Regions from separate parts of the Corynebacterium renale genome, predicted to be linked through region 1. Evidence: predicted binding sites of a transcription regulator. Region 1 holds the regulator's gene; each other region holds the start of a gene.
What was found. The regulator LexA, encoded in region 1, represses DNA repair genes until DNA is damaged. The targets are predictions, from matches to a motif close to CGAACANNTGTTCG.

Region 2: ATK06_RS06365 (HNH endonuclease signature motif containing protein) is a predicted target of LexA. The motif match lies at 858-871, and genes of this name have one in related genera.
Region 3: ATK06_RS01850 (HNH endonuclease signature motif containing protein) is a predicted target of LexA. The motif match lies at 3,217-3,230, and genes of this name have one in related genera.

What each region holds. Positions count from the first base shown of each region.
Region 1 covers NZ_PDJF01000001.1:1,749,766-1,753,822, forward strand. Annotated here, with positions in the region: gene ptsP (phosphoenolpyruvate--protein phosphotransferase) at 1-1,678, shown strand, start outside; gene ATK06_RS08185 (DeoR/GlpR family DNA-binding transcription regulator) at 1,747-2,526, opposite strand; gene lexA (transcriptional repressor LexA) at 2,761-3,453, opposite strand.
Region 2 covers NZ_PDJF01000001.1:1,350,690-1,354,746, forward strand. Annotated here, with positions in the region: gene ATK06_RS06360 (phospho-sugar mutase) at 1-631, shown strand, start outside; gene ATK06_RS06365 (HNH endonuclease signature motif containing protein) at 1,001-2,230, shown strand; gene ATK06_RS06370 (NADPH-dependent FMN reductase) at 2,231-2,803, opposite strand; gene nrdF (class 1b ribonucleoside-diphosphate reductase subunit beta) at 2,886-3,899, opposite strand; gene nrdI (class Ib ribonucleoside-diphosphate reductase assembly flavoprotein NrdI) at 3,896-4,057, opposite strand, start outside.
Region 3 covers NZ_PDJF01000001.1:372,180-376,236, forward strand. Annotated here, with positions in the region: gene ATK06_RS01840 (CAP domain-containing protein) at 1-256, opposite strand, end outside; gene ATK06_RS01845 (NAD(P)-dependent oxidoreductase) at 990-1,832, shown strand; gene ATK06_RS01850 (HNH endonuclease signature motif containing protein) at 1,858-3,087, opposite strand; gene ATK06_RS01855 (MFS transporter) at 3,286-4,057, shown strand, end outside.

The sequences.
Region 1 (4,057 bases):
TAACTCGACAACGCTTTCTGCGCAAGGTACTGGGGTAGTTTCGGGCGTGGCATACGCCGAAATCGTATGGGTACGCCCCCGTCCCGCGCTGCCTACGCAGCCGTCACGAATCTCTGAAGAAAACACCGAAGCTGAATATGAGCGCTTCGTTTCGGCAGCAGACATCGTGGCCGATCGCCTCGAAGAACGCTCTAAATCTGCCGATGGCGCCGCCTCAGAGGTGCTCGCTGCAACCGCTGGCATGGTTCGCGACCGCGGCTGGCGCAAGACCATCCGTAAGAACATCCGTGGTGGAATGGATGCCGAATACGCAACCGTTGAAGCAACGGACAAGTTTGTAAACATGTTCCTCGCAGCTGGTGGTGTGATGGCGGAACGCACCACTGACTTGAAAGACATTCGTGACCGAGTCATCGCTGAACTGCGCGGTGAAGAAGAACCAGGTTTGCCAACGATTTCCGGCGAAGCAGTTCTTTGTGCTGACGATCTTTCTCCTGCTGACACCGCGGCTCTTGACGTCAACCACTACAAGGCATTGGTTACCGAGCTCGGTGGCCCGACCAGTCACACTGCAATCATTGCACGACAGCTCAACCTTCCCTGTGTCGTCGCTGTCGGGGAGGCTCTCACAGAGTTTGCGGCAGGTATCTCCGTGCTTGTCGACGGCTCCCGAGGTCTCATAACCACTGATATTGATCCAGAAGAAGCTCGCGTCTTGGTGGCCGAGTCTGAGGAGCGTGCAGCGAAGGTTGCACAGTGGGTCGGGCCAGCGCAGACGTCTGACGGGCATCGTGTTCAGCTACTCGCTAACGTCCAAGATGGCAATGCTGCCCGTCTGGCTGCAGCGACCCAGGCCGAGGGCATCGGTCTGTACCGCACTGAGATGAGCTTCCTGTCTGCTCAGGACGAACCAACCGTGGACGAACAGGCTTCTGTATACGGCAAAGTTTTTGATGCTTTCCCAGAGTCAAAGGTTGTCATCCGTACCTTGGACGCAGGTTCGGATAAGCCAATCGCTTTCGCGAATATGAAGGAAGAGGAGAACCCAGCACTGGGCGTTCGCGGTCTCCGTATTGCACGAGATAATGAAAGCCTGCTGACTCGCCAGTTGGATGCAATCGCTCAAGCGGCTCAGAACCGCGGCGAGAATGCTCCTACGTGGGTTATGGCACCTATGGTGGCTACCGCGAGCGAAGCGAAGTGGTTCGCAGACCTGTGTCGTGAACGTAATCTTGTCGCGGGCGCCATGATTGAGGTCCCAGCCGCAGCCTTGATGGCCGACAAGATCATGCCACACCTGGACTTCGTTTCCATCGGTACCAATGATTTGACGCAGTACACGATGGCGGCGGACCGCCTATCGCCTGATTTGGCGTACCTGACTGACCCATGGCAGCCAGCAGTACTTCGTCTGATTCAGCACACCTGCATTGTGGGGCAAGAGACGGCAACTGCTGTAGGAGTTTGTGGTGAAGCAGCAGCTGATCCTTACTTGGCGTGTGTTCTTACTGGCTTGGGCGTGAACTCTCTATCTGCAGCTTCGACTGCTATCGCTGGAGTGGGTGCACGTTTGGCTGAAACCAGTTTGGACGTCTGCCAGCAGGCGGCAGAGGTGGCCATGCAAGCAGAAGATGCGGCAGCTGCACGTGAAGCGGTTCGCGAACTGTTGAACCGTTAGGAGACATCTTCTAGAAAGCTGAAGGGCTTGTCCGGGAAACCGGACAAGCCCTTATTTGTTTTTATGCTTTAGGAGGCTAGTACCACTTCAATGCCGCGGTCGCGTAGGGACTCAACCACGCTCGGCGCCGCGTTCTCGTCAGTAATCACCACGTCAATATCTTTTATTGAGGCGAAACTGACGAGGTAGTCGTTGCCGATTTTCGAAGAGTCACATAGGACTACGACTTTGTGCGCGTTGGTGACCATAGCGGACTTTATTGCTGCTTCTTGGGCGTCTGCCGTTGAGAGGCCGTGGTCTAACGTTAAGGCATTGGTGCCTATGAAAGCGACGTCTGCTCGCATAAGCGCAAGGGTGCGAAGTGCTGTATCGCCGACAACGGCTTGGGTAATGGCACGGACACTACCGCCCAACAACTGGATGTCTGGTTGGCCTTTGTTTGCCATGTTGAGCGCGATAGGCAGGCTATTGGTAACCACCGACCATTGGAGTGGGCGTTGAGTGTCCGCGATGAGAGATGCTAAAGCTGTAACAGTTGTACCGGCGTCGAGGAACATTGCCCCGTGCGCTGGAGGAAGGTAATCCAGAGCTGCCTTGGCAATCGCAGATTTAGCCGTCGGTGCGGACCGAAGACGAGCATCTAGGGGAAGCTCTGTGGTTTGGAACGACTGAGTGGCTACGGCACCGCCGTGGACGCGATGGACGATCCCATCGCGGTCTAGCACAGCGAGATCTCGGCGTATGGTTTCAGCGGTTACGTCAAAGCGATCCGCTAGTTCAGTGACGTTTACGCGCCCTTCAATAGCGGTTTGCGACGCAATTTGGCGACGCCGTTCTTCCGCATACATCGGAACATCCTTTCCGTTTTGAATGTACCTTTCGGGCTTAAACTAACATTTCCGTGCCCATATCATTGTTAATATGCCCATTATTCCACGTTTGGCATATTTTTTCATTGGCATTAGGCGTGTTTTTCTTTTATTCGCCCGGAAATGATCGTGTTCGCTGGGTACACGTGCCATTCGCCAGGAAAGGGGCCCGTTGTAGAGGCAATCTTGACGACTTGATAACGCGTCAGGTGCCTAGAGCTTGCGTAGGACGGAGACTACCTTGCCCATAATTTCGGCATCATTGCCAGCGATGGGCTGGTAAGCCTCGTTGTGGGGAATGAGCCATACTCCTGTTGCATCCTTATGGAATTCTTTCACGGTGGCTTCGCCATCGATAAGGGCCGCGACGAATTCTCCCTCTTCTGCTACTGGTTGATGGCGAACGATAATCCAATCTCCATTAAGGATTCCGGCGTCTCGCATGGAGTCTCCAGATACCTTGAGCATGTAGAGGTCGCCTTCGCCGACGATTTCTTTGGGGAGTGGGAAATATTCGTCTATGTTTTCTTCGGCCAAAATTGGCGCGCCTGCGGCGATCGAACCAAGCATCGGAACGAAACTTGTTACCGCGGCATTCTCCGGGGTGGAGGTTTCCTGGTTTTTCTTCTTGGCTGCCTTGCGCTGTGCGGATGGTAGGTGACGCACATCTACTGCGCGAGGTTTGTTGGGGTCGCGCCGCAGGAATCCCTTCTTTTCCAGTTCTTTAAGCTGATATGCCACCGAAGATGTCGACTGAAGTCCGGTGGCATCTCCAATTTCTCGGATGCTTGGCGGGTAACCGCGTAGAACGACGGCATCCGTGATTACTTCCAAGATGCGACGTTGACGTTCTGAAAGGGTACTAGGGTCCAGATCTTTCGGATTGGACGACTTCTTCTTGTTCACTGAATTTCACTTTCTACTCTGGGGTCGAAGCATTCGGGTTATAGATTTACGGCCATCCTACACTAGTCATTCGAAAATGTGTACCACGCTCTGCTTTTACGTTCGGGGTTGGACAGGTGTGGACGCGTGTGCTATAAATCGAACACAGAGGCGAACCTCGAACGGTTGGGCGAAAGACTTGTAAATGCGTCTGACGGTAAATCTACACTGACCCTCGCAATGCTTGAAGGAGATATCATGACTACTGCTATTTATCGCGCTAACAGGAACTTTGGTGGAGAGGTTCGTCCGACTGCTCCGCGCGTCGCTGAGTGGGGTCCGGAATGCCGGTCCTTTGAGTACGGGTCTTCCGGGAGGGTTCGAACGCTATCTCCGTTGGTTCCCGGTATACATGGAAACAATGTGCAATCTGGAGGCAGCGAATTGTCCGCTCATCGAACGAAACAACGAGCCTCTAGTAAGGGCAATTACGGCGCGATATGTGGAGGAGCGCTGTTTGGACTCTTTATTGTGCTCGGTTCATTCCTGTTCGGAGGTGACGATTCTGACCCTTATCTCAGCGGCGAGATGTCTATATATGGTCAGACTTTCGATACTTCGATTC
Region 2 (4,057 bases), 400 kb from region 1:
CGAGGGCGTACTTGCGACGTCCATCGTCTCCGGGCGTCTGCTCTCCGAAATTGCGCGTGCACATGGGCACGGCGCTGCCACCACGCTCACAGGCTTCAAGTGGATCGGCCGCACTCCTGGCCTGGTGTACGGCTATGAGGAAGCCATCGGCCACTGCGTCGACCCGAAGCACGTGCGCGATAAGGATGGTATCTCTGCGGCTGTGGTGGTTGCTACGCTGGTCAGCGCGCTGAAGGCCGAGGGCAAAACAGTCCTGGATCGCTTCGATGAGCTCGCCCGCGAGCATGGCCTGTACCGTACCCAGCCGCTGACGTTCCGGCTCGAGGATCCATCCCAGATCAGCGGCGCGATGGAACGCCTGCGCTCCGGGAAGCCTGCCGAACTAGCTGGTAGCGAGGTCGTGGAGTACGCGGACCTGCGCGACGGCTACGGCGAAACCCCGGGCACCGACGGCATCCTCATCCGCACGGCTGCCGACGACCGCGTGATCATCCGCCCTTCCGGCACCGAACCAAAACTCAAGTGCTACCTCGAAGTAGTACGGCCGGTAAACGGTTCTCCCGATTGGGAGGCTGCCGACGCTCGGCTGGACGAGCTGAGCGCCGCGACACGTAAGCTCTGCGGCTTCTAATTACGCAGTACTTCAAACCACGCACCTAGCAACCTTCATGGAACCTGGCCGGGTGCGTGGTTTACGTTTTCCGGATAAACAAACCTCTGGACTACGTAGACTTCAGCCCGCGGTGCACTCAGTAGCGCTGCTAAGACGTACGGCAAGCGAATGGTGGTCGCTGATGTTCCGGGGACTTCAGCCACAGCGGCGTACACGGCGACGATGATTTTTTATCTTCCTATATCGAATGTATGAACGTCGATATGGCTAAGGGGCAGGTAGTATGAATTTAAATTGACACGCATGTTCTAATCTTGTATGGTGGGGTGTATAACCATACAACACCACAGATGGCCCCAGGGGGTGGGCCAGAAACATGGGGGACCAATGCAACTTACCGACTTACCACGCCACATCCGCCGCCGGCCTGGAGTTAACCCGCCAGCATTCTTCTGCCGCAGCGACCAAACAGATAAAACCGCCGTCCTCCTCGAAGACGCCAGACGCATAGAATTCATGGCCCTAGAACACCTCATGCCCAAAGGCCACGAACCCTTACGCGACGTACTCAAACGTCTCAAAGCAGTCACTAACTTCAGTGAAGGCCGTGCCAAACGCATCCTCATTGTCGGCATGGACATCCTCTACCGACTACCTAGGGTGCTTGATTTGCAACGCCAACTTCACCTGCTAGACACAGAACACATCGGCATGCTGGCATCGGTCTTCGAAGCAGCAGAGGCAGATACCTTCGACGCGATCGACCACCAGTTAGAAAAACTTCTGACCCCCACCATGCCCAGGCAAGCGTTCCCTGATTACACCGCACTGCGCAAGAAACTCACCACCATCCTGGTAGCAACCAACCCCCACCTTAAGGAAGAACCCACCCGGGAAGAACTGCCACCTTTTGATTTAGACCTCCCAGGCGAAGACGACCAAGACGGCGACGGTATAGCCAACCTTCGTGCGGAGTTGACCAAACCTGATGGGCTGATTTTGGAGGAGGCAATCCGGAAAATAGCAGCACGCTACAGTTGCTCTAGGCAAGAGGCTTTCCATAAGCTGCTCTTTGACAACATCACCGTGAACTTGACGTTAAACGTCTACCAAGCCCAGGACATCCCTGATGCTCCCGCGTGGGTATCGGGTATCGGGTGGATGACCGGTGCCTTACGTGATGAACTCCTAGGCAAAGTGACCGCTACCCGGGATCTGGCTGACTATAAGGACGTGGTGTCGAACTCGTATACCCCGAGTGCTGGTATTAAGGCCTACTTAGAAGGCCGTGATGGGACCTGCGGGCTACCGGGGTGTATGACACCGGCCCATAGGTGTCAGAAGGATCACCGGGTGGAGTATGCCGAAGGTGGGCCCACGTCAGCTAACAACATGGTGGACCTGTGTTCGAGTGACCATAATCATAAAACTCATGGTGGGTTGCATTATGTTCTTGATCCGGAGACAGGGACCACGATGTGGTTGCATACTGATGGCACGTTTGAAGTCGGGTTGGCTACTGGCCCGTTGTCGCCGCAGGGGAAGTGGGAGGCGATGACTATTGCTCAGTACCGCACAGAGCGTGCGGCCCGGGCACGCCACGCACGCAGAAAGTAACTAACGAGCGCGGGCTTCCCCTCGGACCAAGTCAGCGAACCGAGCCACGTAGTCGGCTACGAAGTCCTTAGTCTTCTCCACGGTGAACCCATCCGGGCCCACCAAGGTCGGGGACTGGCCTAGGAAAACCTCGGGCTGGCCCAGCATCGGCATGTCAAAGTAGGACAATGCCAGGCGCAGATTCTTTTGGGAACTGTAACCACCCATGCGGCCTACGGAATGGCTGATAATCCCAGCGGGGAGGCCTTTCCACGCCACATCATTATTTGGCTTCGATCCGATGTCCACCGCATTCTTCAAACACGCCGGGATAGTCCGGTTGTTCTCTGGGGTGACAAACAGTACGCCATCACTGCCAGCGATCCGGGATCGGAACTCGGTGTACTCCGCGGGCAGTTCAAGGGGCGACTCGGGGTCGTCGTAGTCGAAGTTGTAGAGCGGCAGGTGGCCAATCTCTACAATCTCCGTGTGGAAGTCTGCAGGGAAAAGCTCCAGGGTGGCGTTTGCGATCATTCGGGCATACGACCCAGCACGCAAGCTACCCACGAGAACGGAAATCTGATAAGTCACAATGCAACCTTTCTGAAGTTATAGCCCCAGGCCAGGGGTGAAGAAGCCTCAAGCAAAGATGGGCAACCCTGGCCTGGGGCGGGTATTAGAAATCCCAGTCCGAATCCTCAGTCTCCTCGGAGACTCCGATGATGTAGGAGGAACCCGAGCCGGAGAAGAAATCGTGGTTTTCATCCGAATTCGGCGTCAACGCCGCGATGATGTTCGGCTCCACGTCCACGCTCAGACCATCCTCGCCGGTAAAGAGTGGCTGGTAGCCCAAGTTCATGAGCGCCTTATTCGCGTTGTAGCGCACGAAGGTGGCCACGCCGTCGATAAGCCCAGAACCTGCATAGAGGTCCCCGGAGTACGCCATCTCCATGTCGTAGAGCTCGCTGACGAAGCCGTACGTGAACTCCTCCATTTCCGCGCGGCCGGCGTCGTTGAGTTTTTCCAGCCCACGCTGGTACTTGTAGCCGGAGTAGTAGCCGTGGACGGCCTTGTCGCGCAGGATGAGGCGGATCATGTCGGCAGTGTTGGTCAGCTGGCCGCGGGTGGAGAAATATAAAGGCAGGTAGAACCCGGCGTAGAGCAACAGCGAAGACAGTAGCGTCGACGCCACCTTGCGGCGAAGTGGATCCTCACCGTAGTAGTAGCGCAGTACTGCCTTCGCGCGGACCTGAAGGAGCTCATTATCGACGGCCCACTGGTACGCGGCGTCAATCTCCGGGGTGGACGTCAGCGTGGAGAACACCGACGAGTAGCTGCGGGCGTGGACCGCCTGCATGAACGCGATGTTCGCGTAAATCGCTTCCTCGTGTTCTGTTTGGGCGTCCTGGATCTGGCTGATCTCCCCGACGCTGGCCTGCACGGTATCCAGCAGGGTAAGTCCGGTGAAGACCCGCATGGTCAGCTGCCGTTCATCGACCGTGAGATCCTTCCAAGACCCTAGATCATTGGAGAGCGGGACTTTCTCCGGGAGCCAGAAGTTGGCGGTGAGGCGGTTCCAGACCTCCAGGTCTTTTTCGTCCTGGAGACGGTTCCAGTTCACGGGCCGGATTGGGGCGGTGGGGTTGCGGCGGTAACCGGGAGGGGTGACCGACTGGGTGAACGTTGTCATGCTGTCCTTTCCAAGGTGGTGGAAATAAGACTGTTGACTCGCATGACGTCTGCGGGAGTGCCCAGAAGCTCGAATCGATGCAGCTCAGGGACTCCACATTTGTGGGCGATGATCGGCCCGGCGATGCAGTAATGCTCCCCAAAATTTGTGTTCCCGCC
Region 3 (4,057 bases), 1.4 Mb from region 1:
CAAGAGCGAGTCCACCCGCACCAAGGAGAACGCCAAGCATAGGTTCGAGGCCATTGAACCGCAGACCAACAACCTTAACACCCACTGGCACAGTATCCTCTTCAACGACCTTTTGGACACCAGAACCGGATTCCGAGAAAGATTCAGCGAGGTACCCTCCTCGAGGTACAGCGAGAGAGACTCCTACCAGCCCTATCACAAGAGCACTGGCAATAGTCGAGTTCTTAATTCTCTTGAGCGCATTTGCACTTTTCATGACACAATCCTTGTCAATTTTTTGCATCGAAATATCGCCACATTTCAACTCTTGGACTATGTGACCCCTACCAATATCGCACGATGCAGAGACAGTTCCTTATATAAGATACATTTCCCATCATACAACCAATTAATTTAACCTGCAGGTCGCCGACAGTCCGTCTTCCGCCACTGAACGACATCCAGGCCTCTAAAATCACCAAAATCACTTCGACGAAGTAGCCTCTGGCTACTGCGAGACCTTCGTGCACCGGCAAATTTGCAAAAACTTATGGGTTTTCCCGCACACCCCATAAGAACTTATCTCTGGATTAATTCGCATCGCACGTCCACCTGACATAAAGCCAAAAATAAGGTGATTAATTTCGCGATAGATTACCGTAGCGGGACTTTCAAAAGTGTTTACTGAATCTATCTTAATATTATTAAAACAAATCAACTCTTCTACATGTTTGGCAAGCTAGTTCAAGCGAAGTGCCAAATAAAAGCTTTCGATGACTTTTATATATATCTCCTACTTCGCCATTGCCCAAAAACATCATGTTTTCAATACCTTGCGAGATGCTCGAAAACTGTGTTCACTAGCTAAAACAAAACTCGCAGCACCGGGAAAATCACAAAATGTAGCCGACTCCTAAATCATGCAGATGTATCACATTTTGCGGGCGCCATTTGCCGACGGTATTACTCACCACACTCTAAATCACACGAGAAAGGATATCCTGGGGCGCATGAAGATTGCATTTTTAGGAACTGGACGCATGGGCACCGAGCTTGCCCTGCATTTGTTGGACGAACACGAACTTGTGGTGTGGAACCGCACCAAGGAGAAGACCAAGACTCTCGCAGACAAGGGAGCCGCCGTCGCGGATTCCCCGCAAGAGGCTGTCGACGGCGCGGACGTCGTCATTACTAGCCTTTTCGGCCCGGACACGGTCCGCGAAGTTGTTCTTGACGCGAACCTGATTCCCGAAGGAACCCCATGGCTTGATGCGACCACGATTTCCCCTCAGGACGCCGATTCTTTCGCCGAGAAGGTTCCCACCTACGTGCACACCCCAGTCGTGGGAACGCTCACCCCGGCTCGTAATCAGAAGTTAGGCGTATACGTGGGCACTAAGGACGCGCAGCTGCGCGAGCTGGCTGCAAAGATTGTGCACCCGTGGGGTGCTGCGAACCCGGAGCGGATTAAGCAGGTGGATACGGCGGGTAAGGCGGCCGTCGGGAAGCTACTTGCAAACCTGGCACTGGCGGTGACTGCGCAGGGCTTCCGCGAGGCGCTCAAACTTGGTGAGGCTACCGGCACCTCGGCTGCGGAAGTCGTGGATATGTTGAACTCCACTGGCCTGGAATTCATTAAGAATATGAAGTCGCCGTTCGTCCTCGGCGAGCGTGATACCGAGCCTGGTGACTTCACGGTCAACGCAATTGCTAAGGATGTCCGCCTCATGCTGGACACCGCAGGCGAACTGCCGGCAGCGCACACCGCTTTAGATTCCCTAGAGGCGCAGCAGGACAAGGACCGGGGTGAGCACGACTTTTCCGCCATTCTGGTGTACCGGAATGAAGACTAGTTAACGATGGCACGCTGGGCCCCAGTTACTTTCTGCGTGCGTGGCGTGCCCGAGCCGCACGCTCTGTGCGGTACTGAGCAATAGTCATCGCCTCCCACTTCCCCTGCGGCGACAACGGACCAGTAGCCAACCCGACTTCAAACGTGCCATCAGTATGCAACCACATCGTGGTCCCTGTCTCCGGATCAAGAACATAATGCAACCCACCATGAGTTTTATGATTATGGTCACTCGAACACAGGTCCACCATGTTGTTAGCTGACGTGGGCCCACCTTCGGCATACTCCACCCGGTGATCCTTCTGACACCTATGGGCCGGTGTCATACACCCCGGTAGCCCGCAGGTCCCATCACGGCCTTCTAAGTAGGCCTTAATACCAGCACTCGGGGTATACGAGTTCGACACCACGTCCTTATAGTCAGCCAGATCCCGGGTAGCGGTCACTTTGCCTAGGAGTTCATCACGTAAGGCACCGGTCATCCACCCGATACCCGATACCCACGCGGGAGCATCAGGGATGTCCTGGGTTTGGTAGACGTTTAACGTCAAGTTCACGGTGATGTTGTCAAAGAGCAGCTTATGGAAAGCCTCTTGCCTAGAGCAACTGTAGCGTGCTGCTATTTTCCGGATTGCCTCCTCCAAAATCAGCCCATCAGGTTTGGTCAACTCCGCACGAAGGTTGGCTATACCGTCGCCGTCTTGGTCGTCTTCGCCTGGGAGGTCTAAATCAAAAGGTGGCAGTTCTTCCCGGGTGGGTTCTTCCTTAAGGTGGGGGTTGGTTGCTACCAGGATGGTGGTGAGTTTCTTGCGCAGTGCGGTGTAATCAGGGAACGCTTGCCTGGGCATGGTGGGGGTCAGAAGTTTTTCTAACTGGTGGTCGATCGCGTCGAAGGTATCTGCCTCTGCTGCTTCGAAGACCGATGCCAGCATGCCGATGTGTTCTGTGTCTAGCAGGTGAAGTTGGCGTTGCAAATCAAGCACCCTAGGTAGTCGGTAGAGGATGTCCATGCCGACAATGAGGATGCGTTTGGCACGGCCTTCACTGAAGTTAGTGACTGCTTTGAGACGTTTGAGTACGTCGCGTAAGGGTTCGTGGCCTTTGGGCATGAGGTGTTCTAGGGCCATGAATTCTATGCGTCTGGCGTCTTCGAGGAGGACGGCGGTTTTATCTGTTTGGTCGCTGCGGCAGAAGAATGCTGGCGGGTTAACTCCAGGCCGGCGGCGGATGTGGCGTGGTAAGTCGGTAAGTTGCATTGGTCCCCCATGTTTCTGGCCCACCCCCTGGGGCCATCTGTGGTGTTGTATGGTTATACACCCCACCATACAAGATTAGAACATGCGTGTCAATTTACATTCATGAGAACTGGCAATTAGCCATGCCCGCGCTCATATATTCGAACACCTGCACGGCCCTTGCAAAACACCCGCATCGAAGGAGTAATATTTTCGTCCATGAAACCGGATTTAACGCGAAGTGAACGCCTCGACCGCCTCCCTGTTACTGGGAAGCACAAGAAACTGCTCGTAGGCTCTGGCATCGGGTGGGCTCTCGACGCCATGGACGTGGGCCTCGTTTCCTTCATCATCGCTGCCCTCGCCGTGCACTGGGATCTGGATAAGACCACCACCAGCTGGATTGCGTCAGTTGGGTTCATCGGCATGGCTATCGGCGCAGCACTTGGCGGTTTGCTCGCCGATAAGATTGGCCGCCGCCACGTCTTCGCTATCACGCTGTTGGTGTATGGTCTGGCCACCGGCGCGTCAGCACTGGCCGGGTCTGTCGCGGTGTTGATTATTTTCCGCTTCCTCACCGGCCTGGGATTAGGTGCCGAACTGCCGGTAGCATCTACGCTGGTCAGCGAATTTGCTCCCCGGCATATTCGCGGGCGCATGGTCGTGTGGCTGGAAGCATTCTGGGCCGTCGGCTGGATTCTCGCGGCGGTGATTGGCACGTTCGTCGTCGCAAAAAGCGAAAATGGGTGGCGCTGGGGCCTTGCCCTCGGCGCCGTGCCCGCCGTGTATGCGCTGTATGTGCGCATGAAGATGCCGGAATCCGTGCGTTTCCTGGAATCCCGCGGTCGCGACGATGAGGCCGAGGAAGTGGTCCGCAGTTTCGAAGCAGACGTTCCCCCTTCCGCGCTTATCGACGCCCCTCCGGCCAGCAACGCACCCCACGAAAACGCCACCGATTCCAGCATCTGGGGGCCTGGCCTGCGCCGGCGCA